2 regions of the Faecalibacterium sp. IP-3-29 genome follow, and region 1 is predicted to be linked to the other one. Evidence: predicted binding sites of a transcription regulator. Region 1 holds the regulator's gene; the other holds the start of a gene.
What was found. The regulator HrcA, encoded in region 1, represses chaperone genes, less so after heat shock. The targets are predictions, from matches to a motif close to TGTTAGCACTCNNNNNNNNNGAGTGCTAACA.
Positions count from the first base shown of each region.

Region 2: clpB (ATP-dependent chaperone ClpB) is a predicted target of HrcA. The motif match lies at 2,795-2,825, and genes of this name have one in related genera.

Region 1 is NZ_CP094471.1:2,846,688-2,853,932, forward strand. Features, by position in the region: gene dnaJ (molecular chaperone DnaJ) at 1-165, opposite strand, end outside; gene dnaK (molecular chaperone DnaK) at 282-2,111, opposite strand; gene grpE (nucleotide exchange factor GrpE) at 2,214-2,843, opposite strand; gene hrcA (heat-inducible transcriptional repressor HrcA) at 2,840-3,913, opposite strand; gene MTP40_RS13700 (stage V sporulation T C-terminal domain-containing protein) at 4,099-4,641, opposite strand; gene MTP40_RS13705 (Fic family protein) at 4,749-5,801, opposite strand; gene MTP40_RS13710 (sensor domain-containing diguanylate cyclase) at 5,904-7,245, opposite strand, start outside.
Region 2 is NZ_CP094471.1:595,519-602,763, forward strand. Features, by position in the region: gene MTP40_RS02760 (fumarate hydratase) at 1-42, opposite strand, end outside; gene MTP40_RS02765 (NAD(P)-dependent malic enzyme) at 58-1,230, opposite strand; gene MTP40_RS02770 (trigger factor) at 1,511-2,653, shown strand; gene clpB (ATP-dependent chaperone ClpB) at 2,892-5,504, shown strand; gene MTP40_RS02780 (HlyC/CorC family transporter) at 5,811-7,130, shown strand.

The DNA of each region.
Region 1 (7,245 bases):
GGCTTCATTGACTTCCTTGAACTTTTCCTCGGCATCCTTATCGCCGGGGTTGTAGTCCGGGTGGTACTTCATGGCCAGCTTGCGGTAAGCCTTTTTGATCTCCGCATCGGTGGCCGTTTTGGGTACTCCCAGCACTTCGTAGTAATCGCGCTTTTCCTGTGCCATAACCATACCTCTATAAAACCAGCAAAGGCCGCCCCGGCAAAACCGGAGCGGCTTTTGCTTTTATCCGGCACGCCTGCCCGCCGGTTTGGCCGGGCATCTGCCGTTTGTGTCAGAACTTAGACTTCCTTGAAGTCAGCGTCCACAACGCCGTCATCGTTGGGCTTCTGCTGGTTGTTTGCGCCAGCATCGGGGCCGGGCTGTGCGCCTGCAGCCTGCTGGGCAGCAGCGGCAGCCTGATACATCTTCTCAAAGACATGGCTCAGCTCATCCTGCTTTGCCTTGATCTCATCGATGGAACCGGACTGAACAGCGGTCTTGAGGTCGGCCAGCTTTGCCTCAGCTTCGCTCTTCACGTCAGCGGGCATCTTGTCGCCGTTCTCCTTCAGCATCTTCTCAGTCTGGAACACCATCTGATCAGCGCCGTTGCGGATATCGACCTCTTCACGCTTCTTCTTATCATCGGCAGCAAACTGCTCAGCTTCCTTCACAGCCTTGTCGATATCTTCCTTGGACATATTGGTGGAAGCGGTGATGGTGATGTTCTGCTCCTTGCCGGTGCCCAGATCCTTCGCGCTGACCTTCACGATGCCGTTTGCATCGATATCGAAGGTGACTTCGATCTGAGGCACACCACGGGGAGCCGGAGCAATGCCATCCAGGTGGAACACACCCAGGCTCTTGTTGTCACGGGCAAACTCACGCTCGCCCTGCAGAACGTTGATCTCAACAGAGGGCTGGTTATCAGCAGCAGTGGAGAACACCTGGCTCTTGTGGGTGGGGATGGTGGTGTTGCGGTCGATGATCTTGGTGCACACGCCGCCCAGGGTCTCAATGCCCAGGCTCAGCGGGGTGACATCCAGCAGCAGCAGGCCCTTGACATCGCCCTGCAGAACGCCGCCCTGGATGGCAGCGCCCACAGCCACGCACTCATCGGGGTTGATGCCCTTGAAGGGCTCACAGTTCAGTTCCTTCTTGACTGCATCGTAGACAGCGGGGATACGGGTGGAACCACCGACCATCAGGACCTTCTTCAGGTCAGAGGGACGCAGGCCTGCATCCTGCAGAGCCTTGCGGACAGGGGTCATGGTGCGGTCGACCAGATCAGCGGTCAGCTCATTGAACTTTGCGCGGGTCAGGGTCATATCCAGATGCTTGGGGCCGGTAGCGTCAGCAGTGATGAAGGGCAGGTTGATCTGGCTGCTCATTGCGCTGGACAGCTCGATCTTTGCCTTCTCAGCAGCTTCCTTCAGGCGCTGTGCGGCCATCTTATCCTTGCGCAGGTCGATGCCGTTCTCGTTCTGGAACGCATCTGCCATCCAGTCGATGATGCGCTGGTCGAAGTCATCGCCGCCCAGGTGGGTATCACCGTTGGTGGCCAGAACCTCGGTCACGCCGTCGCCCATCTCGATGATGGAGACATCGAAGGTGCCGCCGCCCAGGTCGTAGACCATGATCTTCTGGTCCTCTTCCTTATCGATGCCGTATGCCAGAGATGCGGCAGTGGGCTCGTTGATGATACGCTTGACGTTCAGGCCGGCAATGGTGCCTGCGTCCTTGGTTGCCTGACGCTGGCTGTCGTTGAAGTATGCAGGAACGGTGATGACTGCATCGGTGACAGTCTCGCCCAGATAAGCCTCAGCATCTGCCTTCAGCTTCTGCAGGATCATAGCGCTGACCTGCTGGGGAGTGTACTCCTTGCCGTTCAGGGTCACCTTGTGGTCGGTGCCCATATAACGCTTGATGGAAGCCACCGTGTTCTCAGGGTTGGTGATGGCCTGGCGCTTTGCGACCTGACCCACCAGACGGTCGCCGGTCTTGGTGAAGCCGACAACAGACGGGGTGGTGCGTGCACCCTCAGAGTTTGCGATAACAACGGGCTCGCCGCCCTCCATAACAGCCACGCAGCTGTTGGTAGTACCAAGGTCGATACCAATGATCTTACTCATAATGAAAGCTCCTCTCAAATTCAGAACGTTTTTTGTTTATATGATGCTCAAATGTTACCAAGCGGATGTTATATTTGAAAACCCTTGCGGGGTCTTGCAAAATCACTCTGCCACAACAACGGTGGCATGGCGGACGATCTTATCGCCCAGCTTGTAGCCCTTCTGGTAGACCGTGATCACGGTGCCGCTCTCCTGCCCATCGGGGGCGGGGATCTGCTGCACGGCATTCATAAAGTTGGGGTCAAAGGGCTTGCCCAGCGCCTCGATCTCCTCCACATGGAGGACACTCAGCGCCTTGGCGGCTTTGTCCAGTGTCATGGTCACGCCCTTCTTGTAGTTCTCGTCGGTGGTGGGGGCGTTGGCCGCCATCTCCAGCGTATCCAGAATGGGGATGATCTGGTTCACGGCAAAGGACACGCCGTCGTTGAACTTCTGGTCAGCCTCACGGGTGGAGCGCTTGCGGTAGTTCTCATACTCGGCGGCCATCCGCAGCAGCTGATCCTTGGCCTGATTGGCATTCTTCTCAGCCGCGTCCAGCTTTGCCTTCACGGCCTCCAGCTCCCGGGCCTTCTTGTTGAAGAAGCCATCCTTTTTCTTGGGGTCTGCCGCTTCAGCGTTCGTCTCGGGAGCCGCTGCCTGCTCAGGTGCAGTTTCCGGGGCGGCCTGCTCGGCGGTGTTGGGCTCCACGGCAGGTTCTTCTGCCTGCGGGGTCTTTTTTGTTTCTTCGCTCATTCCAGGTCCTCCTTATAGATCACAGTCCGCCGGGGTGCGGCTGCCTGCGGGGTATCTTTTCGTTTGCCGCTCATTCCTTCGCCAAGCTGGTCGGCAAAGGTGTGGAGCAGCGGCATCAGCTTCTGGAAGGGCATCCGGGTGGGGCCGATGAGGGCCACGGAGCCCCAGAGGCCTCCGCCCACCAGATACCGGTCACTCACGATGCACAGGCCAGGAATCTGAGGTTCCAGATCCTCGCCCAGCAGGATGCTTTCGCTCTGCTCTGCCGGGGGTGCAATGAGGGCGGCGGCCTGCTCTTCGTCGTTCAGCAGGCTCAGGATGCTGCCCACCTTGCCGTCCAGCTGGGGCCAGTCCAGCAGGTACTGCTCACCACCCAGATACACATGGGGCTGGGTGGAATCCTGCAGGATGGCGGCGGCGGCGCTGATCACCGGCACCAGCTCCGGGCTGATCTGACTGCACAGCTCTGCAAGGAGCCGGGGCGACAGATCAACAGGAGCCACAAAGGTCAGGTTCCGGTTGAGCAGGGCGGCAAGCGCCGCTGCATTTTCCCGGGAAAGACCGGTGCGGACCCGCGCCACACGGGTGCGGACATAACCGGCAGTGGTCACAGCCAGCACCGCTGCGGCGCTGCGGCCCACCTGCACCACCTCGTAGTGGGCGATGCAGAGATCCTCAGCACAGGGGGTGCTGACGGCGGCTGTGCAGCCGCTGATGGCGGCCAGCGCCTTGGCGGCACCCTGTGCCAGCTTTTCCGGCTCATGGTCAAGGCTTGCGAACACCGCGTCCACACGGGCGCGGGTCACACGGTCCAGCGGCTGGTCATCGGTGAGAAGATGATCCAGATAATAACGGTAGCCCTTGGCACTGGGGACACGGCCTGCGCTGGTGTGGGGCTGCTCCAGCAGACCCAGCTTGGTCAGCGCGGCCATCTCGTTGCGCAGCGTGGCACTGGAAACTGCCATATCAAAGTAGTTTGCCAGCACACTGCTGCCCACGGGCTCGCCCTCGAGGCCATACAGCGCAACGATCGCCTGCAAGACACGCTGTTTGCGTGCATCCATCGTCATAGCGCCTGCCTCCTTCGTTCGCTTTTTGTTCTTTAGCACTCCTTCTTCCTGAGTGCTAAGACCATTATATCCAATTTTGCGGCGCTGTCAATAGCTTCTCAGAAAAGTTTTGAAAGATTCATAATTCTGTCATAAAGGCCGCACAAAAAAAGAGCCGCCCTGCGGCGGCTCTCCTATATAATAGATCATTCCTCCATCTGCTTTGCCAGAAATGCCGCCGCCACGTTCACCGCCTTGAGCTGGGCGGCATCGGGCTGGGCAGTGCGGTCCTCCGTAAGCAGGCCCACACTGCCGGTGACATCCCCCGCCGCAATGATGGGCACAGCGCACAGCAGCGCCCGGGGTGAGCCCTCACAGGGCAGCAATGCCTTTTCGGGGCTGCCATCGCTCTGGTAGGGCTTGCGGCTGTCCATCAGCTTTTCCAGCGGCTGGCTCACGCTGCGGTCTGCCAGATCCCGCCTGCCCGCACCGGATGCCGCCAGAATGCGGTCCCGGTCTGAGACAAAGGCCGTCAGGGCAAAGCACTTGCTCAGCACATCCACATACTGGGCCGTTACCCCGCTCAGTTCCCCCATGGGCGAATACTTTTTGAAGATGACCTCGCCGTCCCCTGTTGTGAAGATCTCCAGCGGGTCTCCCCTGCGGATGCGCTGGGTGCGGCGGATCTCCTTGGGGATGACCACCCGCCCCAGCTCATCGATGCGGCGCACGATGCCGGTTGCTTTCATAAGGTTCCCTTCCTTTCCATGTTCCGGTTTTGCTTCCAGATTTCTGTGAAGTATGGTTATTCTGTGGAAACAGGAAGGGAATTATTCATTCAGCTCCGGCCGGAGCCTTACCTGCGCACATACTGCGTCTTTCTACCCGCGCCGATCCTCTCCAGAACGCCCTCCTCTGTCAGTTTTTTCAGCGCGCTTTCAATCGAGCTTGTACCAAAGCCCGGGCAGGCCTCTGCGGCCTCCTGTTTTGTAAAGGCTCCCAGCCTTTCCATCGCATAACTGCGCACTCGTTCGTACGCCGTCACGCGCTTCTGTCCCCCGCCAACCAGATCGACCCGCTGCTCAAAATCCTGATAACAGGAGCAGATCACCGCCAGCATATATTTGATGAACGGTGTCGGGTCATTTTCCTCCTCATGCCAGTGCTGATCAGCCTGCGCCAGTGCTGCATAGTACTCATCCTTAGTCTCTGCAATTGCTTTTTCAATGCTGATGTACTGCCCCACAACATATCCATTCTGATACAGCATCAAAAGGGTCAGCAGCCGGCTCATTCTGCCGTTACCATCATTGAAAGGATGGATACAGAGAAAATCCAAGATAAAACAGGGGATCAAAAGCAGGGGATCAACGAGTTCTCTATGCAGCACATCCTGATAAGTGCAGCAAAGTGCCTCCACAGCACCCGGTGTCTCGTATGGTTCCAGCGGGCGGAACAGCACATGGCGTTCCCCGCTGGGAAGGGTCATATCGATCTCATTGGGTGTAGTCTTAAAATGTCCTCGATAGGTCAAATTCGTATATTTCAGCAGATCACGGTGCAGTTGCAGGATGTACCCCGGCTCTACCGGAATATAGGCATAGTTCTCGTGGATGAGATTTAAAACATTCCGATATCCCAATATCTCCATTTCGTCCCGGTTACGTGGAGTCGTTTTATCTTCAACCAGCTGTTTCAGGCGCGCATTGGTCGTGATGATCCCTTCGATCCGATTGGAGGACTCTGTACTTTGGATCTTTGCGATCTCCACCAGCCGCTCCAATTCAGCGGGCCTTTGTTTCAGATATAGTTCCTGCCGCCCCTTGCATTCATGGATCTTCGCAACATAAGACAAGACCTCATTATCCCAGGAGTATTCTGCAATCTTTTTATAATCAAATGTACGCATGATTCACCCATTCCTTCTCCCAGCCCGTTCTTCCTTCTCCCAATTATACGCTCATTTTGGGAGAAAGCACAAGAAACTGGGAGAAATCTTTTATCGTTCTCGTCACTCGCAGCTCCTGCCGGAGCGCTGCTTATCCTCATACATCCGGTGGTCGGCCAGGATGCGGATGGCACGCACATCGTCGCTGTCGCAGGGGTAGACCGCACAGCCGCAGCTGGTGCTAACCTGCACCTCTGCATCCTTCAGGCGGTAAGGCTCCCGGATGGCTGCCTTGATCTTTTCCACCCGGCTCTTGCAGAACCCCTCCGTTACGGCTCCGTTGACGATGAGAGCGAACTCATCCCCGCCGATGCGGAACACCGCATCGCTCTCCCGCACGCAGCCCCGCAGGCGGCTGGCCACCTCCTTGAGCAGCTGGTCGCCCACATCGTGGCCGTAACGGTCGTTCACAGGCTTGAAACGGTCAAGGTCGAGGTAGAACAGGACAAACGGTGTCCTGTTCAGCTCGTTTTCTTTCAGCAATGCGTCAAAATAGCGTTCATTATACAGTCCGGTCAGGCCGTCGGTGTTGGCCAGGTCCTCCATCTGCTGGCGGGCCTCCTCTTCCTGCCGGAGGGCGCGCTCCTTTTCCTCCACGCGCAGGCGGGCATCGATGCGGACACCGTGCACCAGCACGATGCCTGCGCAGAAGAACAGCCCAGCCAGCAGCAGGATGGTGGCGTTCTGGATCTTCCGCATTCCACTGTCCACCACGTCACGGCCGACGATGCCCACAATGGACAGATCCTGAAAGCCCACAGGCTGGTAGACCAGATAATAGCTCTTGCCCTCAAGCCAGCAGGAAAGGCTGCCGCTGCGGCCCTCTGCCACGTCCTGCCGGGCCCGGGTCAGTGTGCCCGCATCCACCTGCGCATACTTCTGCAGGTAGTCGAACAGGTTGTCCATCCAGTCCTCGATCTCGCTCTTGGGCTCCTCCGAGAGCATCACATCGCCATCGGGATGGATGATGTAGCAGTCGCTCTGGCCGCCGTAAGCACTGCCGCCGATCAATTCCTCTATGGTCTTATTCCGATAGCTCACGGCAAGGCTGGTGTAGGTGGTACCATCGATCTCCACCGGCGCAATGGGCGCAGAGTATACCACCCGGCGCTCCCCGCTCCGCATGATGTAGCTGGACACCGTAGGCTTGCCGGTGCGGTACATCTCCTCAAAGGCCGTCCAGAGGTGATCCACTTTTTCATGCTTGCCCCGGATGCTCCAATATTCGCAGTTTTCATTGAACAGATACACGCTGCTGTACCGCCAGATCTCCCGCTCGGCCTCATAGCTACGCAGGCGTTCCTCCGCCAGGCCCTCCTCATTGGCAGCCTGCAGGCTCTTGCCCCACTCGTTCAGCATGTTCCAGTTGCTCCGGCTGAAGATGGTAAACGACTTATCCACCTGC
Region 2 (7,245 bases), 750 kb from region 1:
GGCTACGGCATCGGTGATGGCTTGTGCGGAGATGTTCCTCATCTCGTGTTCCTCCCTTTACAGGCGGGCAACGCCGGTCTCGCGGGCAGCCTTTGCCACAGCAGCAGCCACGGCCTCGGCCACACGGGGGTCGAACGCGCCGGGGATGATGTTCTCCTCGCTGCGGTCGGCAGCGGTGATTAGGTCAGCGATGGCATAGGCTGCGGCCAGCTTCATCTGGTCGTTGATATCGCGGGCGCGGACGCTCAAAGCACCCTTGAACAGGCCGGGGAAGCAGAGCACATTGTTGACCTGGTTGGGGAAGTCGCTGCGGCCGGTGGCCATCACGCGCACGCCGCCTGCCTTGGCTTCGTCCGGCATGATCTCCGGGGTGGGGTTGGCCATGGCAAAGACGATGGCATCCTTGTTCATGGTCTTGCACAGCTCGGTGGTCAGGATGCCGGGGCGGGACACGCCGATGAACACGTCGGCTCCCTCGATGGCTTCCTTCAGGCCGCCCTTGATCTGGCGGGGGTTGGTCACCTCGCCCAGCCAGTTCTTGTGGGCCTCGGCGCTGTTGCAGCCCTTGTACAGGGTGCCGAACTGGTCCACGGCCACGATATCCTTTGCGCCAGCGGTCATCAGCATCTTGATGATGGCAGTACCGGCAGCGCCAGGGCCGTTCAGGACGATGTGCACGTCCTCCATCTTTTTGCCCACCACGCGCAGGGCGTTGATGAGGGCAGCGGTCACCACGATGGCGGTGCCGTGCTGGTCATCGTGGAACACGGGAATATCCAGCTCCCGCTCCAGCGTCTCTTCGATCTCGAAGCACTCGGGGCTCTTGATATCCTCCAGATTGATGCCGCCAAAGGTGGGGGCAATGGCCTTGCAGGCCGCGATCACACTGGCGGCATCGTGGGCATCGATGCAGATGGGGAAGGCATCCACGCCGCCGAACTCCTTGAACAGCACGGCCTTGCCCTCCATCACAGGCAGACCAGCCTCGGGGCCGATGTCACCCAGGCCCAGCACGGCGGTGCCGTTGGAGACAACGGCCACCATGTTGCCCTTGAAGGTGTACTTATAAACATCGTCGGGGTTTTCCTTGATCTTGCGGCAGGGCTCGGCAACGCCGGGGGTGTAGGCGGTAGACAGGTCATCACGAGTCTTGACCTCCACCTTGCTGGTAATGCCCACCTTGCCGTGGTGGGTCTCGTGCATTTCAAGGGCGGCTTTGTTGTAATCCATGGGGTGTTCCTCCGTTTGTATCGGGCGCTTCCCGCGGAAGGAAGCGCCCGGGGTTTCTCGTATCTCCTTTATTTTAACAGAACCGGGCGGGCATTTCCACCGGAAAAGCCGCTTTTTCGGTCGGTGCCCCGCAAAAGTCGGACAAACCCGGCGCTCTATTTGTGGAATTTCTGCAAAATTCTTTTCTTTTTCACTTTTGCCCTTTATAATAAGGTCTGTACTATGCGACCCGAATCTGAACCCGGCGGGATGCCGGTGTTCCAACAGGAGGAACTTTATTTTGAAAAAGATCATCACAAAGGCGGTCTGCCTGCTCTGCGCCGGTGCGCTGGTGCTGGGCGCAGCAGGCTGCTCCAAGTCCGCTGATTCTTCTTCTGCCGCTTCCAGCACAGCCGCCGCTGTTTACGGCAGCGCGGAAGATTACGATTACGAGAACTTCTCCTACAGCAGCGGTCTGGACGAGAATGGCTACTGGGAGGGCGTGAAAGCGCTTGACTATGTCACCCTGCCCGAGAACTTTGCAAGCCTTACCTTCAAGCGTTCTGAGATCGAGCCCACCGAGGAGGAGATCCAGAGCGAGATCGACAGCCTGCTCAGCGACCACGCCACCGAGAAGCAGGTGACGGACCGTGCCGCAGCGGACGGCGATACCGTCAACATCGACTATGCCGGTTCCGTGGATGGCGTTGCGTTCAGCGGCGGCACTTACAGCGGCTACAGCCTGACCCTGGGCAGCGGTACTTTCGTCGATGGCTTTGAGGATCAGATCGTAGGCCACACCCCCGGCGAGACCTTTGATGTCACCGTGACCTTCCCGGAGGGATACAGCGATTCTACCGATTCCGAGGGCAACACCGTTGTCCTGAGCGGCAAAAAGGCTGTGTTCTCCGTTACCCTGAACTACATCAGCGAGAAGGTCCTGCCCGAGCTGACCGACGCGTGGGTGGCCGAGAACTACGGCGAGAGCGATGATGTTCACACCGTGGAGGAGCTGAAAGCGCTCTACCAGAAGATGCTTTACAACACCAACCTGCAGAACGCCATCATGGACGACCTGCTGGCAAACTCCACCTTCAAGGAGCTGCCCAAGGAGGTCACCGATTATCAGGTGAACCAGTGCCTGAACTACTACTACACCATGGCCAACTACTACGGCTACGATCTGGACAGCTTTGTGCAGACCGCCGCTGGCTATGAGAACGCCGATGCCCTGCTGGAGGGGATGAGCGACAGCATCACCACCTACTCCAAGGAGGCCCTGCTCTATCAGGCAGTGGCCGAGACACTGGACATCGTGCCCACCCAGGAGCAGATCGATACCTATTCCTCCTACACCGGCACCTACGGTGAGAACTACTGCACCATGGTTGCCCTGATGGATGCCGTCACCGATGCGCTGACGGAAAGCGCAGTGGTGAGCTGAGTGTCCTGCCCCCCATATCAAGAGAACTTGTGCCGCTTCGGGTCTGCCGGGGCGGCATTTTTGTCTTGTTTGCAAACAATTTGTGAATTGTTGCCGTACCATCGAAAACCCTATTGACAAAGTGGGGTGTTTGGAGTATAGTTTTAGCAGTCGAACAGATAGAGTGCTAAAAATGAAATGGCAATCGATCTGAAAGACTGCTGAAATAACATTTCCGGTACGAATGGAGGTCGATTCTATGAATACCAATCAATATACGCAGAAAACGCTGGAAGCTCTGCAGGCTGCCCAGCAGCTGGCGGTGGAGTACCAGCACAACGCTTTGGAGCCGGAACATCTGCTGCACGCCCTGGCTTCGCAGGAGCAGGGCCTGATCCCGCAGCTTCTGCAGAAGCTGAACGTGGACCCGGGCAGCTTTGCCGCTGCTGTGGCCGAAAAGCTGTCAGCCCTGCCCCGGGTGTCCGGCTCCGGCCGTGACCCGGACAAGGTCTATATCTCGCAGGCAACGGATAAAGTCCTGAGCGCCGCCGCCCGGGAAGCCAAGGCCATGAAGGACGAATACGTCAGTGTGGAGCATGTGTTCCTGGGCCTGCTGGATGAGCCGACCCAGAACACCACGGAGCTGTTCCGCGACTTCAACATCAAGAAGGATGCGTTCCTGCAGCAGCTGACTGCCGTGCGCGGCAACCAGCGCGTGACCAACGACAACCCCGAGGATACCTACAACGCTCTGCAGAAATATGGCCAGGATCTGGTCGATCTGGCCCGGAAGCAGAAGCTGGACCCCGTGATCGGCCGTGATCAGGAGATCCGCAACGTCATCCGTATCCTGTCCCGTAAGACCAAGAACAACCCCTGCCTGATCGGTGAGCCCGGCGTTGGCAAGACTGCCATCGCCGAGGGTCTGGCCCAGCGGATCGTGCGCGGCGATGTGCCCGAGAACCTGAAGAACCGCACCGTGTTCAGCCTGGACATGGGCGCGCTGGTGGCCGGTGCAAAGTACCGCGGCGAGTTTGAGGAGCGCCTGAAGAGCGTCCTGAATGAGGTCAAGAAGAGCGAGGGCAAGATCATCCTCTTCATTGATGAGCTGCACACCATCGTGGGTGCGGGCAAGACCGACGGTGCCATGGATGCAGGCAACCTGCTCAAGCCCATGCTGGCCCGGGGTGAGCTGCACTGCATCGGCGCGACCACGCTGGACGAGTACCGCCAGTATATCGAAAAAGACCCCGCTCTGGAGCGCCGGTTCCAGCCGGTGCAGGTGGATGAGCCCACGGTGGAGGACACCATTTCCATCCTGCGTGGCCTGAAGGAGCGCTATGAGGTGTTCCACGGCGTGAAGATCAGCGATAATGCGCTGATCGCCGCCGCAACCCTCTCTGACCGCTATATCACCGACCGTTTCCTGCCGGATAAGGCCATCGACCTGGTGGATGAAGCCTGCGCCATGATCAAGACTGAGATGGACAGTATGCCCAGCGAGATGGATGATCTGGCCCACCGCATCACCCAGCTGCAGATCGAGCAGGTCAGCCTGAAAAAGGAGACCGATGCCCTGAGCCAGAGCCGCCTGCATGAGCTGGAAAAGGAACTGGCCGAGCTGCAGGATAAGTTCCGCAGCATGAAGGCAAAGTGGGAAAACGAGAAGAACGCCATTGGCAAGGTACAGACCCTGCGTGAGCAGATCGAGCAGACCAATGCCGCCATTGAGAAAGCCCAGCGTGAGTATGACCTGAACAAGGCTGCTGAGCTGAAATACGGCAAGCTGCCCGAGCTGCAGAAACAGCTGGAAGCGGAGGAAAAGCTGGCCAACGAGAAGAAGGAGGACAGCCTCCTGCGTGACCGTGTGACCGACGAGGAAATTGCCCGCATCGTGGCCCGCTGGACCGGCATCCCGGTGGAGAAGCTGGTGGAGGGCGAGCGCGAGAAGCTGCTGCACCTGGACGATGTGCTCCACAAGAGAGTCATCGGTCAGGACGAGGCCGTGACCAAGGTGAGCGAGGCCATCCTGCGCAGCCGCGCCGGGATCGCAAACCCCAACCGCCCCATCGGCAGCTTCCTCTTCCTCGGCCCCACCGGTGTGGGCAAGACCGAGCTGGCCAAGGCGCTGGCACAGGCTCTGTTTGACGATGAACGCAACATGGTGCGTATCGATATGACGGAGTATATGGAGAAGTTCAGCGTCAGCCGCCTGATCGGCGCGCCTCCGGGATACGTGGGTTATGAGGAGGGCGGCCAGCTGACCGAGGCTGTCCGCCGCAAACCCTACAGCGTGGTGCTGTTCGATGAGGTGGAAAAGGCCCACCCCGATGTGTTCAACATCCTGCTGCAGGTGCTGGACGATGGCCGCATCACCGACAGCCAGGGCCGTACCGTGGACTTCAAGAACACGGTGATCATCCTGACCTCGAATCTGGGCAGTGACATCATTCTGAACGATCTGGAGCAGCGCCGGGCACAGGGTTCCAACGAACTCAGCGACGAGGCAAAGCATCAGATCGACCTGCTGCTGAGGAGCAAGTTCCGCCCCGAGTTCCTGAACCGTCTGGACGAGATCGTCTACTACAAGAGCCTGACCAAGGACGAGATGCGCAAGATCGTGGATCTGCAGCTGGCAGACCTGCGCAGCCGCATGGACGAGGGCAAGCATCTGAATTTGGACGTGACCACCGCCGCCAAGGACTACATCATCGATTCTGCCTACGACAGCGTCTATGGTGCCCGCCCCATCAAACGGTTCATCCAGAGCCGGGTGGAGACTTTGATCGCCAAGGCGATCATTCAGGGCCGCTATGCCGAGGGCAGCACCCTGACCGTGGATTACGACGGAAATGCCCTTGTGCTGAAATGATTTTCCACAGTTTTACCAGTTTTGTACCTCTGTGCCGGCTGTAATGCTTGCATGGGGGTGCGGAATATGATATTATAACAAGTAACATTGATGTGCTTTTCATCGCGGAACAGCCACGGTGGAAAGCACATTTTTGTATCCCTAGGAAAGAACTCCTTCCGTCATCGCTGCGCGATGCCACCTCCCTCGGTGAGGGAGGCTGACCGTGCGGCAAGGCTCCCTCTTTGAGGGAGCTGGCTGCGAAGCAGACTGAGGGAGTCCGTTCTTTAATAAAAAACAGAAAGTTGAGTGTGATTTTCCTTTATTATGGACGATGGCAGTATGACGCTCTGGGCAGCGCTGGTGATCCTGGTGGGTTTCTCCGCCTTTTTCTCCGCATCCGAGACCGCATTTTCCTCCCTGAATCAGATCCGCCTGAAAAGCCGCGCCGAGGACGGCGATTCCTCTGCCGCCCGGGTGCTGGCCATGGCGGAGCAATACGATAAGCTGCTTTCCACCATCCTCATCGGCAACAATATCGTGAACATCGCCGCCGCTTCCATCGGCACCATCCTGTTTACCCAGATGCTGGGTGCCGAGCGGGGCGCAACGATGTCTACCATTGTGCTGACGATCATCGTGCTGATCTTTGGCGAAGTGACTCCCAAGAGCCTGGCCAAGGAGATGCCGGAAAAGGTGGCCACGGCAGTCTCGCCCTTCCTTGTGCTCCTGATGGCCCTGATGACCCCGCTGACCTGGCTGTTCACCCAGTGGAAAAAGCTGCTGGGCCACTTTGTCCACAGCGGCGAGGCCGATACCATCACAGAGGGTGAGCTGATGACCATGGTCAGCGAGGCTGAAAATGACGGCGAACTGACCGACCGGGAAAGCGAGCTCATCCGCAGCGCCATCGAGTTCGATGACGTGGAGGTGGAGGAGATCCTGACCCCCCGTGTGGATGTGGTGGCTGTGGAGGATGATATCCCGCTGGAGGAGCTGGCCCAGACCTTTGCGGAGTCCGGTTACTCCCGTCTGCCTGTCTACCACGGTACCATTGATAACATCATTGGTGTGGTACATGAAAAGGATTTCTATATCGCCCGCCTGAAAAAGGCGACCAAGATCGATGATCTGGTGGTGCCCACCCTGTATACCACGGGCTCCACGCAGATCTCCCAGCTGCTGCGCACCCTCCGGGAGCAGCACCACCACCTGGCCGTTGTTGTGGACGAATACGGCGGCACCGAAGGTATCATCACGCTGGAGGATATCCTGGAGGAGCTGGTGGGTGAGATCTGGGATGAGCACGACGAGGTCACTGAGGACTTCCGCAAGCAGTCGGACGGCAGCTGGCTGGTGTCCGGCTCTGCCAGCGTCGATGATCTGTATGAGGAGCTCGACCTGCCGGAGGAAGAGGATATCGATTCCAATACCGTCAACGGTCTGGTGCAGGAAAAGACCTGCCATCTGCCCAAGGTAGGCGACCGCTTTACCCTGGGCGAGTACGATGGTGTTGTTACCCGCACCGCCAAGCGCCGCGTGACGGAGGTGCGCCTGACCCCCGCCGCCCCGGCTGAGGATGCCGAGAAGGACGACGAAAAGGAGAAGCGCTTCTCCCGCCTTGCACAGCGCGGGGAGAGCCGCTGACAGGAAGCGTAAGATAGAAACAGTGAAACGCCGCCGGGTGGAGCTTTTGGCTCTGCCCGGCGGCGTTTTCTTGATTCAAGTCCTTGCCCGCGGCCCTGCACTGTGCTAAACTGAA